3 regions of the Janthinobacterium kumbetense genome follow, and region 3 is predicted to be linked to each of the others. Evidence: predicted binding sites of a transcription regulator. Region 3 holds the regulator's gene; each other region holds the start of a gene.
The links. Region 3 encodes HrcA, which represses chaperone genes, less so after heat shock. Its sites were predicted from a motif close to TTAGCACTCNNNNNNNNNGAGTGCTAA; they were not measured.

Region 1 (4,154 bases), on a different contig from region 3:
TCAGCATCAGCGAAGCGATCGAAGCGGCGTTTTGCAGCGCCGAACGGGTCACTTTGGCTGGGTCCAGGACGCCCATTTCAACCATGTCGCCATACGTGCCGTTGGCAGCGTTGTAGCCGTAGTTGCCCGAGCCAGCCAGTACGGCTGCCACGACGACCGAAGCTTCTTCGCCAGCGTTTTGCACGATCATGCGCAGTGGCTCTTCCATTGCGCGCAGGACGATCTTGATACCAGCGTCTTGATCAGGATTGTCGCCCTTGACCGTGATGTTGGCGCGTGCGCGCAGCAGGGCTACGCCGCCGCCTGGCACGATGCCTTCTTCCACGGCAGCGCGGGTTGCGTGCAGTGCATCTTCAACGCGGGCTTTTTTCTCTTTCATTTCGACTTCGGTGGCTGCGCCAACCTTGATCACGGCAACGCCGCCAGCCAGTTTGGCGACGCGCTCTTGCAGTTTTTCACGGTCGTAGTCCGAGGTCGCTTCTTCGATCTGTACGCGTACTTGTTTCACGCGTGCTTCGATCGAGGCAGCTTCGCCGGCGCCATCGATAACGATGGTGTTTTCCTTGCCCACTTCGATGCGTTTCGCTTGGCCCAGTTCGGCCAGGGTCACTTTTTCCAGGGTCAGGCCGACTTCTTCAGCGATCACTTGGCCGCCGGTCAGGACAGCGATGTCTTCCAGCATGGCCTTGCGGCGGTCGCCGAAGCCAGGGGCTTTCACTGCGCAAGTTTTCAGGATGCCGCGGATGTTGTTCACAACCAGGGTCGCCAGCGCTTCGCCTTCGATGTCTTCCGCGATGATCAGCAGTGGACGGCCAGCTTTTGCGACTTGTTCCAGTACCGGCAGCAGGTCACGGATGTTCGAGATTTTCTTGTCGCACAGCAGGACGAATGGGCTGTCCAGTACGGCAACTTGTTTCTCTGGGTTGTTGATGAAGTATGGCGACAGGTAGCCGCGGTCGAACTGCATGCCTTCAACGATGTCCAGCTCGTCGTTCAGCGACTTGCCGTCTTCTACGGTGATGACGCCTTCTTTGCCGACTTTTTCCATCGCTTCAGCGATACGCTCGCCGATCGAGTAGTCCGAGTTGGCCGAGATCGCGCCAACTTGGGCGATTTCCTTGGTCGTGGTGCAAGGACGGGCGATTTTCGCCAGTTCTTCGACGGTGGCTGCAACAGCCTTGTCGATACCGCGCTTCAGGTCCATCGGGTTCATGCCGGCGGCAACGAACTTCATGCCTTCGCGCACGATGGCTTGTGCCAGCACGGTCGCGGTGGTGGTGCCGTCGCCGGCGTTGTCGCTGGTGCGGGAAGCAACTTCCTTGACCATTTGCGCGCCCATGTTCATGAGCTTGTCTTTGAGTTCAACTTCTTTCGCTACCGATACACCATCCTTGGTGACGGTAGGGGCGCCGAACGAGCGCTCCAGGACCACGTTGCGGCCTTTCGGGCCCAGCGTTACTTTGACTGCGTTGGCGAGGATGTTGACGCCTTCGACCATCTTGGCGCGCGCTGCGTCGCCGAATACTACTTCTTTAGCTGCCATGTTCAATTCTCCTGAGTTTCGGGATGTATCTGTCTACAACGTGGAAACAATTACTTGACGACGATCGCCATGATGTCTTCTTCGCGCATGACCAGCAGCTCATCGCCGTCAACTTTGACGGTTTGGCCGGCGTACTTGCCGAACAGGACGCGGTCGCCCACTTTGACATCCAGAGGACGGACTTTGCCGTCGTCGAGAATCTTGCCATTGCCTACGGCAAGGACTTCGCCTTGATCCGGTTTTTCAGCAGCTGCATCAGGAATGATGAGGCCGGACGCAGTTTTGGTTTCCTGGTCGAGGCGTTTGACGATGACGCGATCGTTCAATGGGCGCAGATTCATACAAAACTCCTTAAAGTTCAATGGATAGGTGTTGCTAAATGAATACATGCCTGGCGCAGCGCCAGGCCTGCTTTCAGTGACCGCCGTTGAAAGCAGCCCGCAACGGTCAAGCAAACCCCATGTCATCGAGTGCGTGCCGGCGCTGGGCAGTGGTGGCATCGCGGCGTCGCCCGCCGCGTAGCGTTCCCTGCTGTTGTCCGGCATGCACCATCATGTCCTGAGGATTGCTACGAAAGAGTTTGTTAGCACTCTCTACTAACGAGTGCTAATTATAGGGACGGTAGGGGGCTTATTCAAGGGGAACATATAGATAGATGCTGAGCAGAGCCTGCATCTACACAGGGTTTGCGCCAGCACAAGCCTCGTTCCCGGGCGTCAGCAACAGGCGCGACTCTAGCATGTCGTTCGGAGAGGGGGTGTTCCTGTACGCACAGGAAACAGAGTTTGACTATGAAATTTGATAAGATGATTGCAATTGCATATCAATATCGCCACATATCACCGCTCGCGCCAGAAAGAACACCATGCCATTCCCGCTTTCCCGTCCCGCCCTGCGCCTGCTGGGCGTCACCGTCATCGGCTTCGCCTGCCTGGGCAATGCCGCCGCGCAAACGCCCACCATCGTCGATGAAATCACCGTGGCGGCCCTGACCCCGCTGGAAAAGAACATGCTGCTCAATGACTTGTTCAACGACTTGAACAAGGATGACGACGACCAGGAAGCCCATGTGTGGGACAACGGCGGCGACCGCGGCGTGCTGGTGAAAGTCACGTATAACTTCAGCAACTCCGGCATGACGGAACACAGCCTGAAGGCGCACGTCTGCCGCGACCTGAAATTCGTCGTCACGGCGGCTGGCAAGTCGCAGGACCTGAGCCGCCGCACCTGTTCGCAGAACAGCGGCAACTGGGATGTGCAGGGCAAGGATCCGGCGCCCGTCGTGTATCCGCCATTCCTGTCCGACGTGACCATCGCCAAGCTGAATGCGAAGGAACAGAAAGCCTTGCTGACGGCTGCCGTGCGCACCTTGAAGGATGAAGAGGATGGCAAGACGCGCCAGTGGAGCAACAAGGGCCTGGGCAATGCGGTGCCGCTGGCAGTGCGCCTGACGCCCTCGGGAACGGACGCCAAACCTGGCAGCTACCGCAGTACTTGCCGCGACTTGACGATGGTGCTTGACGGCAAGAGTGGACAACAGACGCTGACGCGCCGCTCTTGCGAAAACCGCTATGGCGGACTTGATATCGAACCCGATTACGTCGACGAGTAAAACGCTGCCATCGCGGCGCTGGCGGATGCGTGCAGATGGCGAAAAGCGCCGGAAAAAGCGTGTATTGTCCGCCAACTGCCCTGCATTGATGTAAATATGTGTGACAGCGGCGTGATTCGATTGACGCCCATGGAGCGTCCGCCCTATAGTGGCGGGATGATTTCCGAATTCAACGAATTATCCGACAAAATAGGCCTGCTGGCCGAAATGACCCATGCGCTGCGCCGTGAAAACGCGCAATTGCGCAAGGACAATGCCGCGCTGGCCGCCGACAACGCCCTGTACGTGCAACGCATGCGCGAGGCGCAGGAGCGGGTGGAAGCGTTGCTGGAAAAAATTCCCGAACTGGTGCAAGCTGGCCTGGAGCAAGCCGCTTCGGAAGCGGGCGCCTACATTGCCGAGAACGAGAAGGAAGCGTAATGCCGCGTGTCGATGTCAATATCATGGGCCAGTCCTACAGCATGGTGTGCCGCGACGGCGAAGAGCGCGCGCTGCGCGAAGCGGCGATCTATCTCGATAGCAAAATGAAAGCCATCCGCGACGCGGGCAAGGTCAAGGGCAACGACCGCATCGCCGTGCTGGCCGCCCTGGGCGTGGCCGCGGAATTCCTGTCCGTGAAGTCGCCGCAAGGTCCGCTGTCGGAATTGACGATACTGGAAGTGAAGCAGAAAATCTCGGCCATGCACACGGTATTGGATAGTGCTCTGACGCCCCAGGAAAACCTTTTTTAAGCGCGTACGCGACGATTTGTCTTTGCGATGCGCGATCAAAGGAGTAAACTTGGGTCTACCCTGCGGTGTTCGCGATTGCCATATATTCCTTGAACCATTTATGCGCATCGGTTGCGAATTTTGTTTGATGGGAGTGAGCGTCGCTCGTTCGACGAACCCGAAATTGAACTAACGTGACCACCTTGAACCGTTTGGTTCGGGATGCCGGCATAGCGGCACAGGCGGGGCCCAATTTGCAGTACCAAGAAAACGGTTGCAGCATCATGCT
Region 2 (4,154 bases), on a different contig from region 3:
CACGGTGCGGTAAGAGCGGTTCAGAGTAGACATGTTTTTCCTTTCAGGTGGTGCGTCCCCGGCGTGCTTGTTCACGCGTGGGATAAAATGATAGTAACAAAATGATATTTTTCCGGCGCACTATTGGCGTGCTGCCGATGAATTGAGGCGCGAGCCACGCGGCGCGCCGATTACTGCGTAGAATGGCTGTTTTGAAAATCAGGAAACAACCATGAAAAAAACCGACCTGGCCAAAAGCGATGCCAAGAAACTGATGGGAAAGATGAATGTTCCCGGCGCCGGTGCATTCGGTAAGGAAGCGGTGGTCGTCGACCGCCGCGAACAGCGCAAGCGCGACCAGGCCCTGGGCCTGGTGCCATTCGCCGTCAAGCTGAACAGCGATCTGGTCTTGCAATTGCAGACCCTGGCCAAGGAGCGCGGCGCGGATCTGAATGAAGTCGTTGCTGAATTGATCAGCAAGGGCCTGGCTGCAGCTTAACGGGCTGCCATGTTTATCTGTTGATAAACATCAAGTTGTAAAACTAAAAGGCGCCTTGCGGCGCCTTTTACATTGCGGCATTGCTTGCGATTACACGTAGGCCGCCAGCGCGCCCTTCATTTTTTTCAGCGCCGCCACTTCGATCTGGCGGATGCGCTCGGCCGATACGCCGAACTCTTCCGCCAGCGCGTGCAGGGTGGCGCCGGAACCGTCGTCGTTGGCCAGCCAGCGCGCTTCGATGATGCGGCGCGAACGGGCGTCCAGCTTGGACAGGGCCGTTTCCAGGCCTTCCGATTGCAGGCGCGTCACTTGTTCCGCTTCCAGCACCTTGGTCGGCTCGCTTTGCTCCGACGACAGGTAGGCGATCGGCGAAAACTTGTCGTCTTCATCGTCGGTCGGCGATTCCAGCGCAATGTCGCGGCCGCTCAAACGCGTTTCCATCTCGATCACTTCTTCGCGTTTCACGTCGAGCAGCTTGGCCAGCGCATCGATCTGCTTCGGCGTCATCGCATCCAGGCCCGTCTTGTGGCTGCGCAAGTTGAAGAACAGCTTGCGCTGCGCCTTCGTCGTCGCGACCTTGACCAGGCGCCAGTTTTTCAGGATGTACTCATGCATCTCGGCTTTCACCCAATGCATGGCGTACGACACCAGGCGCACGCCCTGGTCCGGATCGAAACGTTTCACGGCTTTCATCAAGCCGATATTACCTTCCTGAATCAGGTCGGCGTGCGGCAAGCCATAGCCCAGGTAGCCGCGGGCAATCGAGACCACCAGGCGCAGGTGCGACAGCACCAGTTCTTGCGCGGCGGCCAGGTCATTTTTTTCGCGCAGGCGTGTCGCCAGCGAAATTTCTTCGTCGTGGGTCAACATGGGCAGGCGGTTCACGGCCGAAATATAGGCGTCGATATTGCCCAGATTGCCAGTGAACCCGAGGCCCAGCGCATTACTTTTGGTCGGAACCAATGCGGACGTTGCGGACATCATAGTCATGTTTTCTCCCTCGTAGTCTTGCTTTGTTCCAGTTGGCCACGTCACGCGACGTGGCAGCTTGTATCGTCGTTTTTGCGTATTCGGTCTTGCACTTTGCAGATCGCGGCACCATCTTGATCTGGCGTCCATGGCGGTTCTGCTGTTGGTATGTCCCTATATTAGCACTCTCTGCTTGAGAGTGCCAATCAGCACATTTAATCGATCTGATAGCCTAAATGCTATGGCGAATGAATGCCTGATAAATATGTCTGAATAGCGATCTGAACAGTGCTGCAGGCCGCTTCACGACAACGTAGCCAGTCTACGGCCTCTGGCTGAAGCGAACCTTAAGAATACTTGCTTAATATCAAGATAACAGCAGTATGGAGAGGGTGCATGGCGGCACCGAAGGCGCCGCCATGGGAAAGAAGGTCAGTTCAGGCGCGCCAGGTGGCGCTGCACGCACAGGAAGGCGCCGATCAGGCCCAGGCCGGCGCTGACGGCCAGCAAGCCGGCCATCGGTAGCGGCGCCAGCGGCACCAGCTGGAATTCGGACGCATACAGGCGGGCAAACTCGGCAATCGCCGTGTTCAGCGGCTGCAAGGCCAGCGCCACGGCGCCCAGCGCCAGCGCGCCGGCGCACAGGCCCAGCAGGGCGCCCGTGTAATAGAAGGGGCGGTGGATGAAGGTGTCCGTCGCGCCGATCAATTTCGAGATGCTGATTTCATCGCGCTGCTGCATCACTTGCAGGCGGATGGTATTGAAGACGACGGCGATCACGGCCACGCCCAGGGTAATGGCCAGCAGCAGCAGCACCAGGCGCAGCACGCCCAGCAGGGCCGCCAGGCGCTTGACCCAGGCCGAATCGACTTGCGCCGACTCCACGCCGGGCAAGTGGCGCAGCTGTTCCGCCACCGCATCGACATCCTGCGCTTCGCTGGCGCTGCTGAAGGCGTCGAGTTTCAGCACATAGCTGTCGGGCAGGGGATTGTCGCCCAGGGTACTCAGCACGTCGGCCAGGCCATTTTTGTTTTTCAGCGAGTCCAGCGCCTGTTCGCGCGGGATGAAGACGATCTTCGCCTTTTGCTCGCCGACAATCTTGCGCATGGCGCCGGCCAGGCCCACGGCTTGCTCGCGCGGCGTGTCGATCTTCAGGAAGACGCTGATTTCCGGGTCGACCGACATCTGTTCCGACATGGGGCGGACATTGTCGAGCATGGTCAAGCCGGCGAACGGCAGCGACAGGGCGATGGCGACGACGAGCACGTTCAATAGGAAGCCGCCCGGCGACTTGCGCAAGTGGATCAGCGCCGAACCGAGGGCGAAGCGATGTTGACGGAACCAGCCTCTCATGCCTGTTCTCCTTCGCCGTCATCTAAGCCTGGGGCGAAATCGGGATCGGGCGGCGCGAACACGGGCGCCTGCGTGGCCTTGTCGATGGCCACCAGCTGGCCGTTTTTCAGGTGGATCACGCGGGCGGCGGCGTCGAGCATCTGTTCGTCATGGCTGGAAATGAGGCAAGTCACGCCCACGGAGTGGAATGCTTTCAGGGCGTCGAGCACCTTGTTGGCGCTGGCGCGGTCCAGGTTGGCCGTCGGTTCGTCGGCCAGGATGATCTGCGGCCGGTTGACGATGGCGCGCGCGATCGATACGCGCTGCTGCTCGCCGCCCGACAGCGACAGGGGACGCGCCATGGCGCGGTCCAGCAGGCCGACTTTATCGAGCGCGGCGCGCGCGCGCTGTTCGGCCGCCGTCTTGTGGGCGCCGACGACGAGCAGCGGCAGCATGACGTTGGCCAGGATGGAGCGGTCGTTGAGCAATTTTTGCTGCTGGAAGATCAGGCCCATGTTGCGGCGCAGGAAGGGCACGCCGGCCGGCTTGATCTTCGCCATGTCCTGGCCATTGACGATCAGCTTGCCCGACGTGGGGCGTTCCATGGCGGCGATCATTTTCAGCAAGGTGGATTTGCCGGCGCCGGACGGGCCCGCTAAAAACACCAGCTCGCCTTTGGCAATATTGAGGGAAATGTCGCTGAGCGCCACGGCGTCGGCGGAGTATTGCTTGGAGACGTGCTGAAATTCAATCATGTATAGGCTTATCCTAGCAGCGCTTCGACAAATTCGGCAGCCACGAAAGGCTGCAAGTCTTCAATTTTCTCACCGATGCCGATGAAATACACGGGCACGGGACGCACGCGGGCGATCGCCGCCAGCACGCCGCCCTTGGCGGTACCGTCCAGCTTGGTAATCACCAGGCCGCTCAGCTGCAGGGCATCGTCGAAGGCCTTCACTTGCGTGAGGGCATTCTGGCCCGTGTTGCCGTCGATCACAAGCAGGGTTTCATGCGGCGCGCCATCCATGCCCTTGCCGATCACGCGCTTGATTTTCTTCAATTCTTCCATCAGGTGCAACTGCGTCGGCAAGCGGCCCGCCGTGTCGACCATGACCACGTCGATGCCGCGCGCCTTCGCCGATTGCACGGAGTCGTAGGCCACGGCGGCCGGATCGCCCGATTCCTGCGAAATCACGGTGACGTTGTTGCGTTCGCCCCAGACCATCAGCTGCTCGCGCGCGGCGGCGCGGAAGGTGTCGCCCGCAGCCAGCAGCACGGACTGGTTATTCGACTGCATGTGCTTGGCCAGCTTGCCGATGGTGGTCGTCTTGCCGGCGCCATTCACGCCGGAAATCATCATCACCAGCGGCTTGTG
Region 3 (4,154 bases):
ACGGCGCCCTTGGGCTGTTCCGCGATGGTAATATTGTAGCGGTCATCGTTCTTGACCAGCTTGGTGAAGACGACGGTGCCCTGGCCCACAGGAACCGGCAAGCGTTCCCCGTCATTCAGGAGAATCAGGCCATCCTTGGCCAGGCCGCTGACTGAGACTTGCAGATACAGGTTGCCGCCGCTGCCGCCGCAGGCTGCCAGGGTGACGGCGCAAGCCGCCGCCAGCATCGAGCGCAGGTACAAATTTTTCATACATTCTCCAAAACGAATTAAGTTGGGTAGCGCAACGCGGACGCTGGCGCCGCATTGGAATGGCGCCTATTTTAGTCTATCTGGCAAGCTGGATGACCTTGCCTTGTATCACCCTGTAACAATTTTTCGCCGGGAAGCGCTGGCCCGGCCCCATTTCACGGGGGCGCAGCCATGCCGGCGGCGTCGATCGGTGCGACAATAGACGCATCCTGCGCAGCGTGACGCAGCATCCCATTGTGAGTCCCATGTCCCTTGCCCCCGTAAAACCCGCCGTGCCGCCCAAGGCCATCCTGTTCGACCTCGACGATACCTTGTGGCCCATCGCGCCCGTGATCGCCGCCGCGGAAACCCTGCTGCACGACTGGCTGGCCACGCATGCGCCCAAGGTGGCGCGGCAGTTTTCCATCGAGGTGCTGCGCCAGCACCGCCTGGCCATGCTCAAGGAACAACCGCATTTCCATGGCAACCTGATCGAGTTGCGCCGCGCGGGCTTGCTGGCCGCCTTCGAGGCTGCCGGCGAGGATCCCGCCCTGGTCGACGGCGCCATCCTGCAATTCCTGGCCGCGCGCAACCGCGTCCAGCCGTATGACGACGTCTTGCCGGGCCTGGCCTGGATGCGCCAGCGCATGCTGGTCGGTTCGATCTCGAATGGCAATGCGGACCTTGACATTATCGGCCTGGCGCAGCATTTCAAGGTATCGATCGCCGCCAGCGATTTTGGCGTGGCCAAGCCCGACGCCAGCATCTTCCTGGCAGCTTGCGCCGCGCTGGACGTCGCGCCCCATGAAGCCGTGTATGTCGGCGACGACCTGTATTTCGACGTGACGGGAGCGCAGGGGGCGGGCATGCGCGCCGTCTGGATGAACCGCAAGGGCAGCGATGCGCACCTGGCGGCCGGCGTGCAGCCCGACGCCATCTGCGCCAACTTTGATGAATTGTTGCTGTGGCTGCAAGGGCAACTGGAAGATTGATCGCCGCAGGCCGGGCGAACGTGCATAATAGGCGCTGTTGACGCACGTTCGGCCGCTTTCGTTGCCGCTTGCTTAACAAAATACTTGCCTAAATAAAACACCATGCAACTCGATACACGTGCCCAAACACTGCTGAAAGCCCTGGTCGAGCGATATATCGCCGACGGCCTGCCGGTCGGTTCGCGCGCCTTGTCGAAAATTTCCGGCCTGGACCTGTCGCCGGCCACGATCCGCAACATCATGGCCGACCTGGAAGAGCTCGGTTATGTGTCCAGTCCGCACACCTCGGCCGGACGCATCCCCACGCCGCGCGGCTACCGCATCTTTGTCGACACCTTGCTGACCGTGCGGCACCTGGACGAGCACCTGGTGGAATCGCGCATGCGCCTGCAGACGCCGCAACCGCAAAAAACCATCGCCAACGCGGCGCAGATGCTGTCGTCGCTGTCGCAGTTTGCCGGCGTCGTGCTCAGTCCGCGCCGCGAATCCGTGTTCCAGCAAATCGAATTCCTGCGCCTGTCGGAAAAACGCATCCTGCTCGTCATCGTTGCGCCCGGCGGCGACGTGCAGAACCGTTTATTGCTGACGGAGGCCGACTATACGCCGGCGCAACTGGTGCAATCGGCCAATTACATCAATCAGAATTATGGCGGCCTGTCCTTCGATGCCGTGCGCGTGCGCCTGCAGGGCGAATTGCGCCAGTTGCGCGACGATATGGGCAGTTTGATGCAGGCGGCCGTGGAAGCGGGCAGCGAAGCGATGGCCGACCATAGCGACGACATGGTGATTTCCGGCGAGCGCAACTTGCTCAGCGTGAGCGATCTGTCGTCGAACATGCATTCGCTGCGCCAGATGTTCGACATGTTCGAGCAAAAAACGGGCTTGATGCAGCTGCTCGACGTGTCGAGCAAGGCGACGGGCGTGCAGATTTTTATCGGCGGCGAATCGAACCTGGTGCCGATGGATGAGATGAGCGTGGTGACGGCGCCGTATGAAGTCAACGGCAAGATCGTGGGAACGTTGGGAGTGATCGGGCCGACGCGCATGGCTTACGAGCGCGTCATCCCGATCGTCGATATCACGGCCAAGCTGCTGTCAAGCGCACTGAGCCATCATTGATCGTACTGCCTGGCGCGCCGGCCGTTCCCTTGCGGAAACGGCCGGCTTGGGTCAGGCTGTTTTGTGCGGGCAAGCCGTCTTGATGCAGTTGCCGTAGATGGCCAAAGCGTGTTCGGCGATCTTGAAGCCGCGTTCTTCGGCCACTTTTTGCTGGCGTACTTCGATGTCTTCGTCGAAGAATTCTTCGACCCGGCCACAGTCGAGGCACACCAGGTGGTCATGGTGGGAGCCTTCGTTGAGCTCGAAAATCGCCTTGCCGGTTTCAAAATGGTTGCGATTGAGCAAGCCGGCCTGTTCGAATTGCGTGAGGACGCGGTAGACAGTTGCCAAACCGACATCCATATTGTCGGCCAGCAGAATCTTGTAGACGTCTTCCGCGGTCAGGTGGCGTACCGGGCTACTCTGGAAGATATCGAGTATCTTCAGCCGTGGCAGGGTGGCTTTCAGGCCGCTTGCCTTGAGATCACTAGGATTGTTACTCATGTTTGTTGCTCGTATGTGGGTCAGGTGCTTTATCATATAGCGTTTTGTCGGGGAGTGCCAAAATATGCTTTTTTTTGGCGGGCCGGTCACTCCTGGCGTTTTGTTCATCCAATTGAGGTCATTTATGCGCGTAACACCGGCTGTATTGCCATCTCTCTGGCACCGTATTCCATTTCGAGCACCAGTCTTGGCAGGCATGGTCTGTGTCGCGCTGGCCATGTCCGGCTGCGCCAACCGTGGCATCCTGGGCGAAAAGCCGGCAGCTGCTCAAAAAGAAGGCAAGGAACTGGTTCCCGAACAGGGCGCACAAACGACCACCATTACGCCGCTGCAAAAATTCATGTGGTTTTTCTCGCCCTACCGTCCTGACATTCAACAAGGCAACTTTGTCTCCGAAGAGATGCTGGCCCAGTTGAAAGTGGGCATGACGCGCGACCAGGTGCGTTTCGTCCTCGGCACCTCGCTGCTGACCGATATCTTCCATGCCGACCGCTGGGATTATCCATTCCGCCTGGCACGGGGCAGTGGCGAAACCACCAGCAGCCGCGTGGTCGTGTACTTCGGCAAGGATGGCAAGGTTGAACGTTTCGAAGGCGGTAACTTGCCGACGGAGAAAGAATACATCGACCGCATCGCCGGCCCGTCGCCGTTCGCCAAGGTCGCCAAGGCCGATGCGCCAGCCGCCGCCGTGCCGTCGCCCGTGGCGCCGAGCGCCGTGCCCGTGCCGGCCGATGCCGCCCCTGCCATTCCTGTGAGCAAGCCGGAAGTGACGCCTGCACCTGCCGCCGAGCCTGCACCTGCACCTGCTGCCGAACCCACCAAATAAGTTGCTGTAAGAGAATAAAATGACTGAACTGAAAATTGCCATCGCTGGCGCCAGCGGCCGCATGGGCCATATCCTGATCGAAGCGGTCAGCAATGCGCCCGACGCCGTGCTGGCCGGCGCGCTCGACCGTGCCAGTTCGCCGTCGATCGGACAGGATGCGGCCGCCTTCCTCGGCAAGCCTGCCGGCGTGTTGACGCAGTCCGACCTGGCGAAGGGCCTGGCGAACGCCGACTTCCTGATCGATTTCACGCGTCCGGAAGGCACTTTGCAGCACCTGGCGTATTGCGCCGAGCACGGCATCAAGATGATCATCGGCACCACCGGTTTCGATGACGCTGGCAAGGCCGCCATTGCCGCCGCCGCCGAAAAGACGGCCATCATGTTCGCGCCGAACATGAGCGTGGGCGTGAATGTCACCATGAAATTGCTGGAACTGGCCGCGAAAAGCCTGTCCGAAGGCTACGACATTGAAATTATCGAAGCCCATCACCGCTTCAAGGTCGA

Region 1: groES (co-chaperone GroES) is a predicted target of HrcA. The motif match lies at 2,127-2,153, and genes of this name have one in related genera.
Region 2: rpoH (RNA polymerase sigma factor RpoH) is a predicted target of HrcA. The motif match lies at 1,627-1,653, and genes of this name have one in related genera.

The regions. Positions count from the first base shown of each region.
Region 1 covers NZ_JAMQGR010000006.1:144,566-148,719, forward strand. The annotation lists gene groL (chaperonin GroEL) at 1-1,543, opposite strand, end outside; gene groES (co-chaperone GroES) at 1,594-1,884, opposite strand; gene NCG91_RS17715 (hypothetical protein) at 2,409-3,155, shown strand; gene NCG91_RS17720 (DUF904 domain-containing protein) at 3,285-3,575, shown strand; gene NCG91_RS17725 (cell division protein ZapA) at 3,575-3,886, shown strand; RNA gene ssrS (6S RNA) at 3,941-4,118, shown strand.
Region 2 covers NZ_JAMQGR010000008.1:196,894-201,047, forward strand. The annotation lists gene NCG91_RS21110 (hypothetical protein) at 1-33, opposite strand, end outside; gene NCG91_RS21115 (hypothetical protein) at 212-478, shown strand; gene rpoH (RNA polymerase sigma factor RpoH) at 569-1,462, opposite strand; gene ftsX (permease-like cell division protein FtsX) at 1,880-2,800, opposite strand; gene NCG91_RS21130 (cell division ATP-binding protein FtsE) at 2,797-3,534, opposite strand; gene ftsY (signal recognition particle-docking protein FtsY) at 3,543-4,154, opposite strand, start outside.
Region 3 covers NZ_JAMQGR010000010.1:29,080-33,233, reverse strand. The annotation lists gene NCG91_RS22640 (hypothetical protein) at 1-251, opposite strand, end outside; gene NCG91_RS22635 (HAD family hydrolase) at 497-1,222, shown strand; gene hrcA (heat-inducible transcriptional repressor HrcA) at 1,325-2,341, shown strand; gene fur (ferric iron uptake transcriptional regulator) at 2,393-2,824, opposite strand; gene NCG91_RS22620 (outer membrane protein assembly factor BamE) at 3,021-3,650, shown strand; gene dapB (4-hydroxy-tetrahydrodipicolinate reductase) at 3,670-4,154, shown strand, end outside.